2 regions of the Streptomyces sp. NPDC015032 genome follow, and region 1 is predicted to be linked to the other one. Evidence: riboswitches for the same ligand, from Rfam matches in the RefSeq annotation. Region 1 holds a riboswitch; the other holds the start of a gene.
What was found. Region 1 has a riboswitch for cobalamin ahead of metE (5-methyltetrahydropteroyltriglutamate--homocysteine S-methyltransferase). Riboswitches for the same ligand answer to the same signal wherever they lie in the genome.
Positions count from the first base shown of each region.

Region 2: linked by a shared signal. The riboswitch ahead of ACF08M_RS06725 (CbtB-domain containing protein) and the one ahead of metE (5-methyltetrahydropteroyltriglutamate--homocysteine S-methyltransferase) in region 1 are both predicted to bind cobalamin.

Region 1 covers NZ_JBIBVN010000017.1:68,040-75,397, forward strand. The annotation lists gene ACF08M_RS23385 (alpha/beta hydrolase-fold protein) at 1-158, opposite strand, end outside; gene ACF08M_RS23390 (MbtH family protein) at 505-714, shown strand; gene ACF08M_RS23395 (GNAT family N-acetyltransferase) at 759-1,319, shown strand; gene argB (acetylglutamate kinase) at 1,665-2,516, opposite strand; gene metE (5-methyltetrahydropteroyltriglutamate--homocysteine S-methyltransferase) at 2,842-5,160, opposite strand; cobalamin riboswitch at 5,320-5,539, opposite strand; gene ACF08M_RS23410 (esterase/lipase family protein) at 6,123-7,358, opposite strand, start outside.
Region 2 covers NZ_JBIBVN010000003.1:208,088-215,445, forward strand. The annotation lists gene ACF08M_RS06715 (family 16 glycosylhydrolase) at 42-920, opposite strand; gene ACF08M_RS06720 (histidine phosphatase family protein) at 1,240-1,863, opposite strand; adenosylcobalamin (AdoCbl) riboswitch at 1,973-2,119, shown strand; gene ACF08M_RS06725 (CbtB-domain containing protein) at 2,123-2,335, shown strand; gene ACF08M_RS06730 (CbtA family protein) at 2,363-3,136, shown strand; gene ACF08M_RS06735 (tetratricopeptide repeat protein) at 3,682-4,047, opposite strand; gene ACF08M_RS06740 (pirin family protein) at 4,232-5,197, shown strand; gene ACF08M_RS06745 (GTP-binding protein) at 5,429-6,604, opposite strand; gene rpmF (50S ribosomal protein L32) at 6,611-6,781, opposite strand; gene rpsR (30S ribosomal protein S18) at 6,824-7,060, opposite strand; gene ACF08M_RS06760 (GTP-binding protein) at 7,100-7,358, opposite strand, start outside.

The sequences.
Region 1 (7,358 bases):
CAGAGGAAGAGGGTCAGCCAGTCACCGTTGCCGGCAGGTGCCGACGCGGGCGTCCGCGCCGACGCCCAGAACGCTTCGGTGCCGGGTTCGCCGGGCAGCCCGAACGCGGCGAAGACGTTCTCCTCGTGGGCCGCGAGGCCGGAGCCGGGACCGGTCATGACCGGCCGGTGAGGGGGCTGACCGTCCCCTGGAAGCGCGTGACCGGGGGCGCGTTCGTGCCGTCCTCGGTGGGAACCCGTTCGATCGCCGGGCGCATGAACATCTCCTTGTGAGAGGGAAGGGGAGAGGTTAGGCTCATCGTGTATTAGGTGAGCCTAACCTAATATATTCTCTCCTTCTCTCTCCGATTCGCTTCCCGAATGGGCCCACGATGTCCCCTTATCCGACCCCATCAACTATCCCCCCGCCGTTGTGACCTGCCCACCGCCCCATCTGCACCAGCGATCTGACGCATATTCACCGTGCCGCTGTAGCAGGCCTGTTGAACTCCAGGAGACACTGAACATGAGCACCAACCCTTTCGACGACCCCGAAGGCCGCTTCCTGGTCCTGGTGAACCACGAGGGACAGCACTCGCTCTGGCCGTCCTTCGCCGAGGTCCCGGGGGGATGGACGGTCGTCCTCGGTGAGAACACCCGGGAGGCATGCCTGGACTTCGTCGAGGCCCGCTGGACCGACCTGCGCCCCCGATCCCTCGCGGCATCCTCCGACTGACCGCGCACGGCGAACCGCCCCGCCAGGGGGCGGGAAGGAAAGTCTTGACCACGGCTACGCCGCGTCCTGCCCCGCTGTCGCATGCACGCCCCGCATGGACGTCCTCCGTGCGCTCCGCCCGCGAGGAGGACGCTGCCGCACTCGCCGAACTCTCCCGGCCTTTCGTGCACTCGGGGGCGCTGCGGGAGCGGCCCGCCTCCCTCTACGCCACCCGCGCGGCCGACTTCCTCGTGACGCAGGCACCCGGAGGCTCCCTCGAAGGCTGCGTCGGCCTGCGTGTGTACCCGGCCCGTTCCGGGGAGGGCTGCGGACCCGTGGGCGTGCTGTACAACTTCTGTGTGGCCGCCCACAAGCAGGGGTGCGGGGTGGGAGCCGGACTCCTGCACGCCGTACTGGCCTTGGCGCGCGCCCAGTCGCTCGATGCCCTGTTCACGGCGACGACCGGCGGTGGCGGCCTGTTCCTTCGGTACGGGTTCGCGCCCACGACCGCGCGTCTGGCGCCTTCGTCCTGGGCGGAGTCCCTGGACCCCCGGCGCGACGCGCGGATCCTCGCCAGGGCCTTGTGGCCGCCGGCCTGCGCGGGTGCGCCGGGTCCTGCCTGCTGAGAGCCTGTCGGGTGACCTTCGATCGGGTAGCGGACGCGGTCTGGTGCGTGCGATTCCAAGGCGCCGGGATGTCCTTGTAGCGGAGCTACTTGGGCATTTCGGCAACGCGGGAAGCGTGCGTGCCAGGGCGTGACCGCCCGATCAGAGGTCACCCGACAGGCTCTGAGGCGGTGGACGGCCGCGGCGGGGCGGCCGAGCGTGTTGGTGGCGATCCTGAAGGTGCAGTCCGTGAACGTACGCCCGAGATCGCCTCACATCGTGCGGCTCCCGCCCCGCATCGGTGTCAGGGGCGGGGCGCCGCAGGTGCCCGTCGGCGGTGCGTGAGTGGCGCACCGTCCGCGGCGGTCACGTGCTTCTCCCGTTGTGGTCCGGGCTGTTGTCGGGAACCACGGTGGTGCCGGGGCCGGTCTCGCCGAGGACGCCTCGCAGCACCGCGTGCGGCACGCGGCCGTCGAGCACGTGTGCCCTGCGCACGCCGCCGCGGACGGCCCGCAGGCAGCCTTCCATCTTCGGCAGCATCCCACTCGCCAGCCCCGGCAGCAGCCTGCCCAGCGCATCGGCGGTCAGGCGCTCGATCACCTCGGTGCTCTGCGGCCAGTTCGCGTACAGCCCCTCCACATCGGTGAGCATCACCAGCCGCTCGGCATCGAGGGCCACGGCCAGGGCCGACGCCGCGAGATCGGCGTTGACGTTGTAGATCTGTCCGTCCTCACCGCGTGCCACGGGGGAGACCACCGGGACGTGCCCCTGCTCCAGGAGCGTGCGCACCATGCCCGGGTTCACGTCCACGATGTCGCCCACGAGGCCGATATCCACCGGTCGGCCGTCCACCAGGGCCGGTCGTCGCACCGCCGTCATGGTGTGTGCGTCCTCGCCCGTCATGCCCACGGCGAAGGGCCCATGGGCGTTGATGTGGCCGACCAGCTCCCGCTGGACCCGGCCGCTCAGCACCATGCGCACCACCTCCATGGTCTCCGGCGTGGTCACCCGCAGGCCCGCCTCGAAGCGGGATTCCAGGCCGAGGCGGTCGAGCATCGCGCTGATCTGCGGCCCGCCCCCGTGTACGACGACCGGGCGCAGGCCGGTGTGCCACAGCTCCACGATGTCCCGGGCGAACGTCCGTTGCAGGCTCGCGTCCACCATGGCGTTGCCACCGAACTTGACGACGACCGCGCGGTCCCGCAGTTCTTCCGGCAGGGGAAGTGACCCGGTGGACGGATCCGCCTCCGCGCGCTCTGTGACGACCGGTCTCACGTCTGCCCCCGCCTCGTTCACGAACCGTGCCCGCCGTTCCCCGACGGCATACGAACCGACGGGTGCGGACTGCCGAGATTTTCTTAGCTTAGCCTAACCTAAATAATGACAACCCTGGTGTGGATCGGCCTGTCTCCCGGAGCTTGTGCGGAGGCGCGCGGTGTGCCTGTGCGTGGAGTTGCCAACCGGGCGGGCCGAGCAGTGCCGGGCCGGCCCGCGCCGGGGCCGGGGCACGCGCAGGTGCCCCGGCCCTTCGGGCGCTTGCGGGTCAGGACGCGGGCAGTTCACCGCGGACCGTGCGGGCCGCGGTGACCAGGTTCTCCAGGGACGCCCTGGTCTCGGGCCAGCCGCGGGTCTTCAGGCCGCAGTCGGGGTTGACCCACAGCCGTTCGGCGGGAATGGCCTTCAGCCCCTTGCGAAGGAGTGCGGCAGCCTCGTCCGCGTCGGGCACGCGGGGGGAGTGGATGTCGTACAGGCCGGGGCCCGTTTCGCGCGGGTAGCCGTGAGCGGCGAGTTCGCGGGCCACCTGCATGTGGGAGCGGGCGGCCTCCAGGCTGATGACGTCGGCGTCGAGGTCGTCGATGGCCTGGACGATGTCGCCGAACTCGGCGTAGCACATGTGGGTGTGGATCTGGGTATCCGGTCGCACGCCGCTGGTGGTGAGACGGAACGACTCGGTGGCCCATTCCAGGTACGCGGGGTGGCCCGCCGCGCGCAGGGGCAGGGTCTCGCGCAGGGCGGGTTCGTCGACCTGGATGATTGAAGCCCCCGCGCTCTCCAGGTCGTCGACCTCGTCGCGCAGGGCGAGGGCGACCTGTCGGGCGGTGTCGCCGAGCGGCTGGTCGTCGCGGACGAAGGACCAGGCCAGCATGGTGACGGGTCCGGTCAGCATGCCCTTGACCGGACGGTCGGTGAGCGACTGGGCGTATGAGGTCCAGCGCACCGTCATCGCGGCGGGGCGGGAGATGTCGCCGGCCAGGACCGGCGGGCGGACGTAGCGGGTGCCGTAGGACTGGACCCAGCCGTGCTGAGTGGCGAGGTAACCGGTGAGCTGTTCGGCGAAGTACTGCACCATGTCGTTGCGTTCGGGCTCGCCGTGTACCAGGACATCGATGCCGGTCTTCTCCTGGAAGGAGATGACCTCGCCGATTTCGGCCTTGATCCGCTCTTCGTAACCGGCCGTGTCGATCCGGCCCGCGCGCAGGTCGGCGCGGGCCGCGCGCAGCTCATCGGTCTGCGGGAACGAGCCGATGGTGGTCGTCGGCAGCAGCGGCAGCCCGAGGTGGGCACGCTGGGCGGCGGCACGCCGGGTGTACGGCTGGGAGCGACGGCCGTCGGTGTCGGTGATGGCCGCGGTCCTGGCCCGTACGGCGGGGTCGTGGGTGATCGGGGAGTTCGCGCGGGAGGCGAGGTCGGCGCGGTTGGCGGCGATCTCCGCGGCGACGGCGCCAGTGCCCTGGGCCAGTCCCTTCGCCAGCGTGACGACCTCCGCGGTCTTCTGCTCGGCGAAGGCGAGCCAGCGAAGGATCCGAGGGTCGATGTCCCTTTCGGGCGCTGTGTCGAGGGGGACGTGCAGCAGGGAGCAGGAGGCGGCCACGTCGACCCGGTCGGCGAGGCCGAGGAGAGTGGCGAGGGTGGCCAGCGACTTCTCGTAGTCGTTGATCCAGATATTGCGGCCGTTGACGACGCCCGCGACGAGCCGTTTGCCGGGCAGCCCGCCGACGGCGGCGAGGTCTTCGAGGTTGGCGGCCGCGGCGTCGGTGAAGTCCAGCGCCAAGCCGTCCACCGGGGCCTTCGCCAGTACGGGGAGCGCCTCGCCGAGCCGGTCGAAGTAGGAGGCCACGAGCAGCCTGGGCCGGTCGGTCAGATCGCCGAGTCCACGGTAGGCGCGGGCAGCGGCGTCCAGCTCGGCCGGGGAGCGGTCCTGGACCAGCGCGGGCTCGTCGAGTTGGACCCATTCCGCGCCGGCCGCACGCAGATCGGCGAGTACCTCCGCGTAGACCGGCAGCAGCCGGTCCAGCAGGGTGAGCGGTTCGAAGCCGGCCGCCACCCCGGGGGCGGGTTTGGCGAGCAGGAGGTAGGTGACGGGGCCGACCAGCACAGGACGGGCGGTGTGTCCGAGCGCGAGGGCTTCCTTCAGCTCGGTGACCTGCTTGACGGAGTCGGCGGTGAAGACGGTGTCCGGGCCGAGCTCGGGGACGAGGTAGTGGTAGTTGGTGTCGAACCACTTGGTCATCTCCAGCGGCGCCACATCCTGGGTGCCGCGGGCCATCGCGAAGTAGCCGTCGAGTGCGTCGGCGCTGACCGTCTCACGATGCCGCCGGGGGACGGCGCCGACCATGACACTGGTGTCCAGGACATGGTCGTAATAAGAGAAGTCGCCGGTGGGCACCTCGTGGACACCGGCATCCGCCAGCTGCTGCCAGTTGGACCGGCGCAGACCGGCCGCCGTTTCGCGGAGGGCGTCGGCGATGACCCGGCCCTTCCAGTATCCCTCGACGGCCTTCTTCAGTTCCCGGTTCGGGCCCTGGCGGGGGTAGCCGTACACGGTGGCCCGTGCTGCCGCGGCTGCGGGCTTCGCTGTCACGGAAATCTCCTTCGCGAGATGACTCCTTGAGATCCCGGAGACGGGACACGGGCGCGAAGGGTGACGAACCGGACGGATCGGTCGCACCTCGGGGGTGCTCGTCCGTCTGGTATGTACGCCGACCCGCCCACGAGGTCACCGGGATATCCGCACGCGATCGGTCACGTGCGGACAACGGGCAGGTCTTCGGACTCGAGGGCACGTCCGCCGAGGCGGACACCTACTGGCCGTCGCTTCCCAGATCCGAGGCCCGGATCCAGTGCGTATGACGGCGGTTGTTCCCACTCACCGCTGCGGGGCAGTCCCGGATTCCCACCGGGTTCCCTCTTACGACGCGCCTGCCTGGCGGACAGGGCGAACCAGTTGCACCGGCCAGACTAGAGGCTGGGCTGTTCCCGGGGCACCGCTCTTCACATCCCGGAACGTGACATGTGACACGGGACCTGCCCGGCAACCCCGCCTCCACCGTGCACCGGAGCAACGGTGAGGCTCCTGCGTGAGGTTGGCTGCGCCGGCGCGCGGTACTGACGACGCGCCCTGCGTTCCGCCCTCCCTGTAATGCTTTCGGGGGCGCTCTTGATCCGCGATCGCGCGGCATGTCTCCAGGGCCAGGTCGCCGAGATCCGCAGGCGGAGGGGACCATGCCGGTCGGTTCGGCGGCCCCGGCGCCGACCTGGATCGTGCCCGGTGCCACGCGGTCGCAGCGGCCTGAGCGCAGTGGAGCAGGCGGTGGTCACATTAGTGGCATCGGCAAGATCTGCCGGCAAACGTGCGCCCGTGTGCCCGATCACCCCCGAACCGTCGGTGGAGACGTGCTTGGGACGGGAACCGTTACCTGCATGCAGAAAGTGCCCTCCGCTTGGACCGACAGAACCCCCTCGGCAAGGTTCATCGTCCCAACTCGGAAGGCACTTTCGTGTTCCCGCCCAAGACCCGGACGCCGCTCAAGCGGAACAGCGAGGTTAGCGGACTGTTACGCTCGGCCCCTCGACAGGGGGATTCAGGGCCGCATAGTTGTCACGATCATTCCACGTCTGGATTTTCACGCTCACTTGAGGAGCGCTGTGGGGATTGTACCGGTTCGCGCTGTAGAGTTGATAATTTCCTGCCCCCTGGAGGGAGAGATTGGCAACTCTGACCTCGCCGGCTCGGGTGGCGAAGGCCGCCTCATGGCTGCCAGGCTCATTCCTATTCTTGCTTTCCTTTCGGCTGAGCGAGAGATCTTGGCGAGTCATAACGCATTGCACGTTATCTCCGTACCCTTGCGGTGTGTAATACCAAAAGGTGATTCCGAAAGGCTGCCGATAGTGCCCGCATCCGCGGATCCGGAGGACCGGGGTAACCTCTTTTTCGGGGCTGACTTCCAGGCAGGACTGCAGCCATGCTTGAACCCAGTTATCGCCACTATTGGTCCGAGATAGTTCGTTGCACTCCGTCCTGTTTCGCATCTTGGGCGCATGCTTGTCTTTTTCCCCGTTGGTGGTTTCGGTGAGCGCGTCCAGGGCTTTTTCTTGCGTCCATGGATCGCTATAGTAGCCGTCATGCGACAGGCATGTCGTGACCACGTTATCCGCCCCCCGGAGGGTAGAAGTCTTTCCACCCCGTACATTCGGACCATTCCCTTCGTATGCCCAGCTCCCCTGTGCGGTAATTCCGAATACGACACCGTCACACAGGCCGATCTGAGGCAGTCCTCCGTTTCTGGAGTTCGTGTGGATTGCCGGCTCGTCGTCTACATTTGAGCGGAAGGTTGTGTATCGGGGGTACCCGTCAATCCCCTGCGGTGCCTCGTCACCCGAGTTGAGAGACCGCAAAAAGCTTGACCCGCTTGCCATGTCCCGGCACTGCTGATCACACTTCTTGGCAAGTTCTGCTGCGCGCCCTACCAGTCCATTGTTCCTCCATAAGAAAGCTGCAATCCGGGCAACGTCGGATGCTCCAGTCCCCACATCGGCCACGATTGTGCCGTGGTGGGGGCTTCCCATGGATACGAAATGCTTCACCTTGTCCACTCCGCCTAACTTCTTGATGTAGGCGCGTGCGACGAGACCTCCCATCGAGTGGGCTACGACATCAACCTTCCCATCCGGTGATGTTTTTGCAATTCTGTTAGCTTCTTTGGAGAAGTCCTCGGCGATGACGTCGATTCCGGGATTATCCTTACCGCTTTTCGTCATCTCGCTGTAGTCGTAACTATG
Region 2 (7,358 bases), on a different contig from region 1:
GGATCGCCGGCGTGGCCGAGGGGTCGGGCGGAGCGGGCCGGTCAGGCCGGCGGCCGCAGATCGCTGGTGGTGACTCGCACGTGGTCGACGACGAGTTGCTGGGGGAAGGAGGTGCTGCCGTCGGGGTCACCGGGCCAGTAGCCGCCGACAGCGAGGTTGAGGACAAGGAAGAAGGGCTTGTTGAACACCCAGGTGTTTCCGTTGAGATCGCCGGGTGTGCGGCGCTGGTAGACGTTGCCGTCGACCGACCAGGTCACCGAGTCGGGGGCCCAGTCGACCGCGAAGGTGTGGAAGTCGTCGGCGAACGCCTGGCCGCCCGGCAGTGTGTAGGCGGCGCCGATGCCGCCGGAACCGGAGTAGCCGGGACCGTGCAACGTGCCGTGGACCGTGGAGGGTTCGAAGCCGACGTTCTCCATGACGTCGATCTCGCCGGAAGCGGGCCAGCCGACCTGACCGATGTCGTCGCCCAGCATCCAGAAGGCGGGCCACATGCCCTGACCGCGCGGCACCTTCATCCGGGCCTCGACGTGCCCGTAGGTCTGGGTGAACCTGCCGGAGGTGTTCAGGCGTGCGGAGGTGTATTCGCACGTGCCGTACCAGCACTGGTAGTTGTTCGGGTTCTCACGGCGTGCGGTGATGACCAGATGTCCCTGGCCGTCGAGTGCCGCGTTGTTGTTGCCGGCCGTGTAGTACTGCCGTTCGTGGTTGTTGACGTTGTCGCCGGTCTCGATCTGCCACTTGCCGTCGTCGACTGCGGAGCCCGCGGGCCCGTCGAAATCGTCGGTGAAGGCCCCTGCCGTCACCGACGGCCGCGGCGAGGGCAGCGGCACCCCGGCGGCGAGGCCGGAGGAGGCCGAGACGAGGGCGAGTAAGGAGAGCGCGGATACCAGGAGACGCCGGGTGAGGCGGGGGGAGGTCATGGGGGGTCCTTCCCGTGCGGAATCGAGCAGCTGTCATGGGCATGGCAAACGCTCATCATGGGGGGAGCGGGGAAAGGCTTCCGTTCTGTCTGAGATTGAAGAAGTGAACCAAGAGCGTGTCAAGGCTTTGGTACGGACCACACTTCTTGCATGCGTCTGTGGTGGTACCGCCGCGCGGCAGTCCCGGATTCCCACCGGGTTTCCTCCTGCGACACGTCTGCCGGACGGTCAGGGCGACCAGTTGCACCACTGCCCTCGGCGCTGATGGATGGTTCCGGCACATCAGTCGTTCATGCTGTGGTGCGGGCCGTGGGAGGTGTCAGTTCCCCGCGGTGGGGGACAGCGGCTGCCCGCAGCGCAGATTCCACCGTCCGGACCGGCCGCTGAGCGTGGTCAGAGTCAGCGGGGCGACATCCAGCCGCCAGAACGCCTCCGTCGGCAGAGCGAGCGCCTGTACGGTCACCGCCCGTACCACCGCGGGCCCGACGACCCCCAGCACACGGCCGCCCGCGTCGCCGTCCAAATGCTGCATGGATTCCTCGGGCGCGCCGAAGGTCCCCACGGACTTCAGCCAGTGGCCGACCCGTGCGCAGAATTCCAGCAGGGACTCGCCGCCGTGCGGAGCCGCCGAGGGGTCGGTCAGCCAGGCCGACACGGCGTCCGGTTCGTTCGTGCCCACCTCGGCCAGCCGCTGCCCGGTCCATCGGCCCATGTCCCAGTCCCGGAGCGAGAGTTCGGGATCGGTGTGCAAGCCCAGGGCGTCGGCGGTTCCGGTGCACCGCGCGGAGGGCCCGCGTACATACCGGTCGGCCACGGGCACCGCCGGCGCGGCGGCCCGGGCCCGCCGGGCCCCGGCCGGGTCGATCGGAGCATCACCGTCGAAGCGCGCCTCGCGCAGCGAGGCGTTGAGCGCCGGTGAGATCAGCATCACCTGAACCGTCATGACCGGGTCGACTCCCTGAATTCTGGCCCTCACGTGTGCTCACCATGGCGTTCAGGCCCTCCGGCCCTGCCACCGGCACCGTGGCCAGGCCCGGTCCCAGGCGGTATCGTCCCAGGAACATGACGAAGGTGTGACGGAAGTCCGGTGAGAGTCCGGCACGGTCGCGCCACTGTGAACCCGTCCCCGTACGGGAAGTCAGACCCAGCACCTTCGTTCCAGCACCACGATTGGGACGCGTGTTCCCTCAGGAGGTTCTGCCATGGCACGGACTGCCGCTGCCCCCGCCGTACCGGCGATCACCCCCATCTCCGGGAAGGCCATTGCCCCTTGGGCGGTCTTCTTCGGCATCCTCATGCTCGTACTGCTGTACTTCGTCGGCGCCGAGCAGGGTGCCACCGCGGTCATCTCCGGCGAAGGCGTCCACGAGTGGGTCCACGACGGCCGCCACCTCCTCGGCTTCCCCTGTCACTGACGTACCGTCCGATCCAGGGGAAACCTCATGAACTCCATATCTGTCAGAGCCCTGCTCATCCGCGGCATGCTGGCCGGCCTGGCCGCGGGCGTACTTGCCCTGTTCGTCGCGTACTTCCTCGGTGAGTCCCGCGTCGATGCGGCCATTGCCCTTGAGGAGGCGCACAGCCACGACCACGGGGGCGGCGAGGAACTCGTCAGCCGCACCATGCAGTCCACCGCCGGACTCGCCACCGGTGTGCTCGTCTTCGGAGTGGCGATCGGCGGCATCGCAGCCCTCGTCTTCTGTTACGCCCTCGGCCGGATCGGCAGATTCGGACCCCGGGCCACGGCCGCACTGATCGCGGGAGCGGCCCTGCTGACCGTGTACGTCGTGCCATTCCTGAAGTACCCGGCCAATCCGCCGGCCGTCGGCAACCCCGACACCATCGGCCGACGCACCGCGCTGTTCTTCCTGATGGTCGCCCTCGGCGTGCTGCTGGCCGTCGCCGCCGTGATCCTCGGCCGACGGCTGGCCCCCCGCCTGGGCAACTGGAACGCAACGATCACCGCATCCGTCGCGTACGTCGTCGTGATCGGACTCGCCTACGCGTTCCTGCCCTCGTTCAACGAGGTCGGAAAGGACTTCCCGGCGGCGCTGCTGTGGGAGTTCCGCCTGACCACGCTCGCCGTACAGGCCATCCTGTGGGTCACCTTCGGCCTCGTTTTCGGCCACCTGACGGAACGGCTCCTCGCGTCGGGGGCCGACAGCGTCACCACCGGCCAGGGTGCGGCGAACCGGGCGGCCACCGCGGCCGGCTGACCGACGCACCGCTCGCCATCAGCCGGCATCTGGCCATCAGCCGGCATCTGACCGGCAGTGGGCATGTCGTCACGCACGAGGGCATCTCGTCATCAGCGCGCAGCGGAACCCGCCGGGAGCTTTCCGGCGGGTTCCGCTGCCTCGTCATGCCTAAGGGCTGTCCCGTAATCCCTGGCGGGCGCACGACGACAGCTACTTCCCCAAGCTCTCGGCTGCGCTCGAGCAGGGGAGGCCCCATCCTCGCCGCGTTGTCGGAACGTCCGAATACATCCAGTATGCGGACGTCCCTCCGCCTTGCGATGCACCGCATCTGCCGCCGCGCGCTGATCCACCAGGGATTACGGGACAGCCCTTAGCCCCGGCTGCCGGGAGGGACCGACGCATGCCGGTCCGCTACTCCCACCGCCGCCACCGCCACCACCGCCGAGGGAGCACTCCTGACGGAATGGCTGGACCGTCTGTCGAACGCCCCTCGCGACCGCCCGGAACTTTTCTGCGGGCCGGGCCGGACCCCGCGAGCCGGGTGTGATCCGGACGAGAGGCCCTCAGGACCGTGTCCGGCCCTCGTCGAAGCCGAAGTCCCCGGAGAGCGCCGCAGCCATCCGCAGGTGACCGGTCGCCTCCGCGTCCCGCCCCTGGCGCTCAAGTGTGCGGCCGAGCATCAGCCGGGCATACGGCTCCACCGGGTCGCGCTCCAGCACCGCCCGCAGCTCCGTCTCGGCCCTGCCGAGCCGAGCCGAGTGGTAGTAGGCCCGCGCCAGCAGCAGCCGGGGGGAGACCTGCTCCGGCACCTCTTCGACGAGCCCCTCCAGAATCCGGGCAGCGGTCATGTACTCCTTCGCTTCGAAGAACATCCGCGCACGGTCCCAGCGATCGGCTTCCGTACCGAACTCGAAATAGGTGTCGCTCACTTGACCTCTGACCTCCTCGTTCACGGACCGCTCCGGATCGCTTCCGGCCCCGCCCCGCCATTGGCCCGGCCACATGTTCAGCCGCGCTTCTGGTGGAAGAACATGGCGGACTGGTTGAATATTCCACTACATTATCGGCGTGGGTACCGGCACCCCGGGTCCGCACGGGAATAGGTTGAGCGCCATGAGTAATCTCGATCGCCAGGCCGCACTCTCCGTCTGCGGAGGACGGGGCTTCGTCGTCGCCGAGCCTGTACGTGAACTTCTCACCCCGCGCCATGTCCAGCTGGGTGAGTCCACCGAGGTCCGCAGGCTCCTGCCCAATCTGGGCCGCCGGATGGTCGGCGCATGGGCCTTTGTCGACCATTACGGCCCCGACGACATCGCCGGCGAGCCCGGGATGCAAGTGCCGCCGCACCCCCACATGGGCCTGCAGACGGTCAGCTGGCTGCACGACGGCGAGGTCCTGCACCGGGACAGCCTCGGCAGCCTCCGGACGATCCGCCCGCGCGAACTGGGGCTGATGACCTCCGGCCGGGCCATCAGTCACTCCGAGGAGAGCCCGAAGTCCCACGCGAGATTTCTGCACGGTGCGCAGCTCTGGGTGGCGCTGCCGGGTGCCCACCGTCACGTCGAGCCGCACTTCCAGCACCACGCCGAACTGCCGACCGTCACCGCCCCCGGCCTCACCGCCACCCTGATCCTGGGCGAACTCGACGGCGCCACCTCGCCCGGCACCGCGTACACCCCGATCGTCGGCGCCGACCTGTCTCTCACCGCCGGAGCCGGGGCCCGTCTGCCGCTCGACCCGGACTTCGAGTACGCGGTGCTCTCGATGTCCGGCCAGGCCGAGGTCGACGGCGTTCCCGTGCTGCCCGGCTCCATGCTCTACCTCGGTTGCGGCCGCACCGAACTCCCCTTGCGTGCGGACACCGACGCGGGTCTCATGCTCCTCGGCGGCGAGCCCTTCGCGGAGGAGATCGTGATGTGGTGGAACTTCATCGGGCGGTCGCACGAGGAGATCGAGGAGGCACGTGCGGACTGGATGACCAGTGCCCGGTTCGGGGAAGTGCATGGCTTCGAGGGGGGCCGGCTGCCCGCTCCTGAACTGCCGCCTGTGGCACTGAAGCCGCGGGGGAGGGTGCGCTGAACCGCATTGATATTGATGTGGGTGGGGTCCGGTGTGCACTCCTGGTTGCGGCAGCCGGGCCCCGTACGCATGGGCGGAATCGGTCCCTCGTCGCGGTGGAGGTTTCCGTCGCAGGTGCCCGGGATTCCAGGTCGTGGTCGTGCGTAAGCCGCTTTGGCGGACCTCATGCCGGCCCAATGCTGACCGGGCCGGGTGATGCCGTGGCTGCGACCACCACCCGGCCCGGGGTCTTCAGACGGGCAGCCCCGTGCCGTGCTGCTCGTGGGCGCAGGTCTCGTGGGCTTCGGGGGCGTCCCAGACGGGGAAGGGATCCTCGCCGCCGGTCCATTCACCGTCCAGGAGACAGTTCTCCAGAGCGGCGCGCAGGGCCGCCGGGTCCAGTCCGGTTCCGATGAACACCAGTTCCTGGGCCTGCTGCTCGGGTGCTCCGGCGTTGCTGATCCCGGCGGGCTCGAAGCGGGCGACGGACCCCGCCTGGGACCACAGGCCCGTCACCCCGGGGCGCCCGGCCAGCGTGAAGAATCCCTTGCTGCGCAGGACCGTCCCGAACTCGCCGCTGTCGAACCGCTCGGTGATCAGCTGCCACAGCCGGCCCGGGTGGAAGGGCCGGTCGGCGCGGAACAGAGTGGACGAGATCCCGTACTCCTCGGTCTCCGGGACGTGGTCGCCGTTGAGCTCCCGTACCCAGCCGGGGGCCTGCTGTGCCTGTTCCACGTCGAAGAGGCCGGTCCCGAGCACGTCGGAGGCGCGCACCCTCCCTCGGACCGTCTCGACGAGGCGTGAGCCCGGGTTGAGACGGGTGAGGACGCCGCGCAGGCGCTCGGCCGACGCGTCGTCGACGAGGTCCAGCTTGTTCAGGACGATCACGTCGGCGAACTCGACCTGGTCGATCAGCAGATCGCTCACGGTGCGCTCGTCGTCCTCGTAGGGTGCGAGGCCGCGCGAAGCGAGTTCGTCGCCGGTTCCGAGCTCGGCCAGGAAGTTGGCCGCGTCCACCACGGTGACCATGGTGTCCAGCCGGGTGACGTCGCCGAGCGTCGCACCGTCGTCGCGTGCGAAGGAGAAGGTGGCGGCGACCGGCATGGGCTCGGAGATGCCGCTGGACTCGATCAGGAGGTAGTCGAAGCGTCCCTCCCCGGCGAGGCGGTCCACCTCTTCGAGGAGATCGTCGCGGAGCGTGCAGCAGATGCATCCGTTGGTCATCTCGACCAGCCGTTCCTCCGTGCGGGAGAGGGCGGCCTCGCCGCCGCGCACCAGCGCGGCGTCGATGTTGATCTCGCTCATGTCGTTGACGATGACGGCGACCCGCAGTCCCTCGCGGTTGGACAGCAGGTGGTTGAGCAGGGTGGTCTTGCCCGCTCCGAGGAATCCGGAGAGGACGGTCACCGGCAGGCGGTCGTGCGGCATGCTGCGTCAGTCCTCCGGACGGAGAAGGCCGCGTTCGTACGCCTTCCGCAGGTGCTGGGGCACCAGATAGGTGCTTCCGTCGATGGTGACGGGGACGAGCGGCGGGGTGTTCGCCCGCCACTGGGCGCGGCGGTGACGGGTGTTGCTGCGGGACATCTTGCGCTTGGGGACGGCCATGACGGTCCTTTCGTCGGCAGGGAGTCGGGGGTGCGGTAAAGGTCAGCGGATGGAGTAGGGAAGCAGGGCCATCTCGCGGGCGTTCTTGACGGCGGTGGCGATCTGCCGCTGCTGCTGCCGGGTGACCCGGGTGACCCGGCGGCTGCGTATCTTGCCGCGGTCGGAGATGAACTTCCGCAGCAGGTCGGTGTCCTTGTAGTCGATGTGGGTGATGCCGGCGGCGTCGAGCGGGTTCGGCCGGTTCTCGCGCGTGAGCGCGGACTTGGTCGGGCGGGGCATGGAAACGTCCTCGGTCGGTCGGATGGTCGGTGGGGTGGGTCAGGCGACGGCGTCGAGCAGGTGGTCGAAGCCGGTGGGACGGGGCCAGGCGCCGGGCCCGGACGCCAGTTCGTCGTCGGTGAGCAGGCAGGAGTCGAGCAGTGCGAGCAGTCCCGCGCGGTCCAGGTCGGGAGAGGTGAACACCAGGTGCTGGCAGCGGTCGCCGTGCTCGGGGTGCCAGTCCAGCGCGGCCGCGGTGCGGCGCTCAGCGGGCATCAACTCCCAGGCGGCGTCCGGGAGGGAGGCCATCCATGGGCCG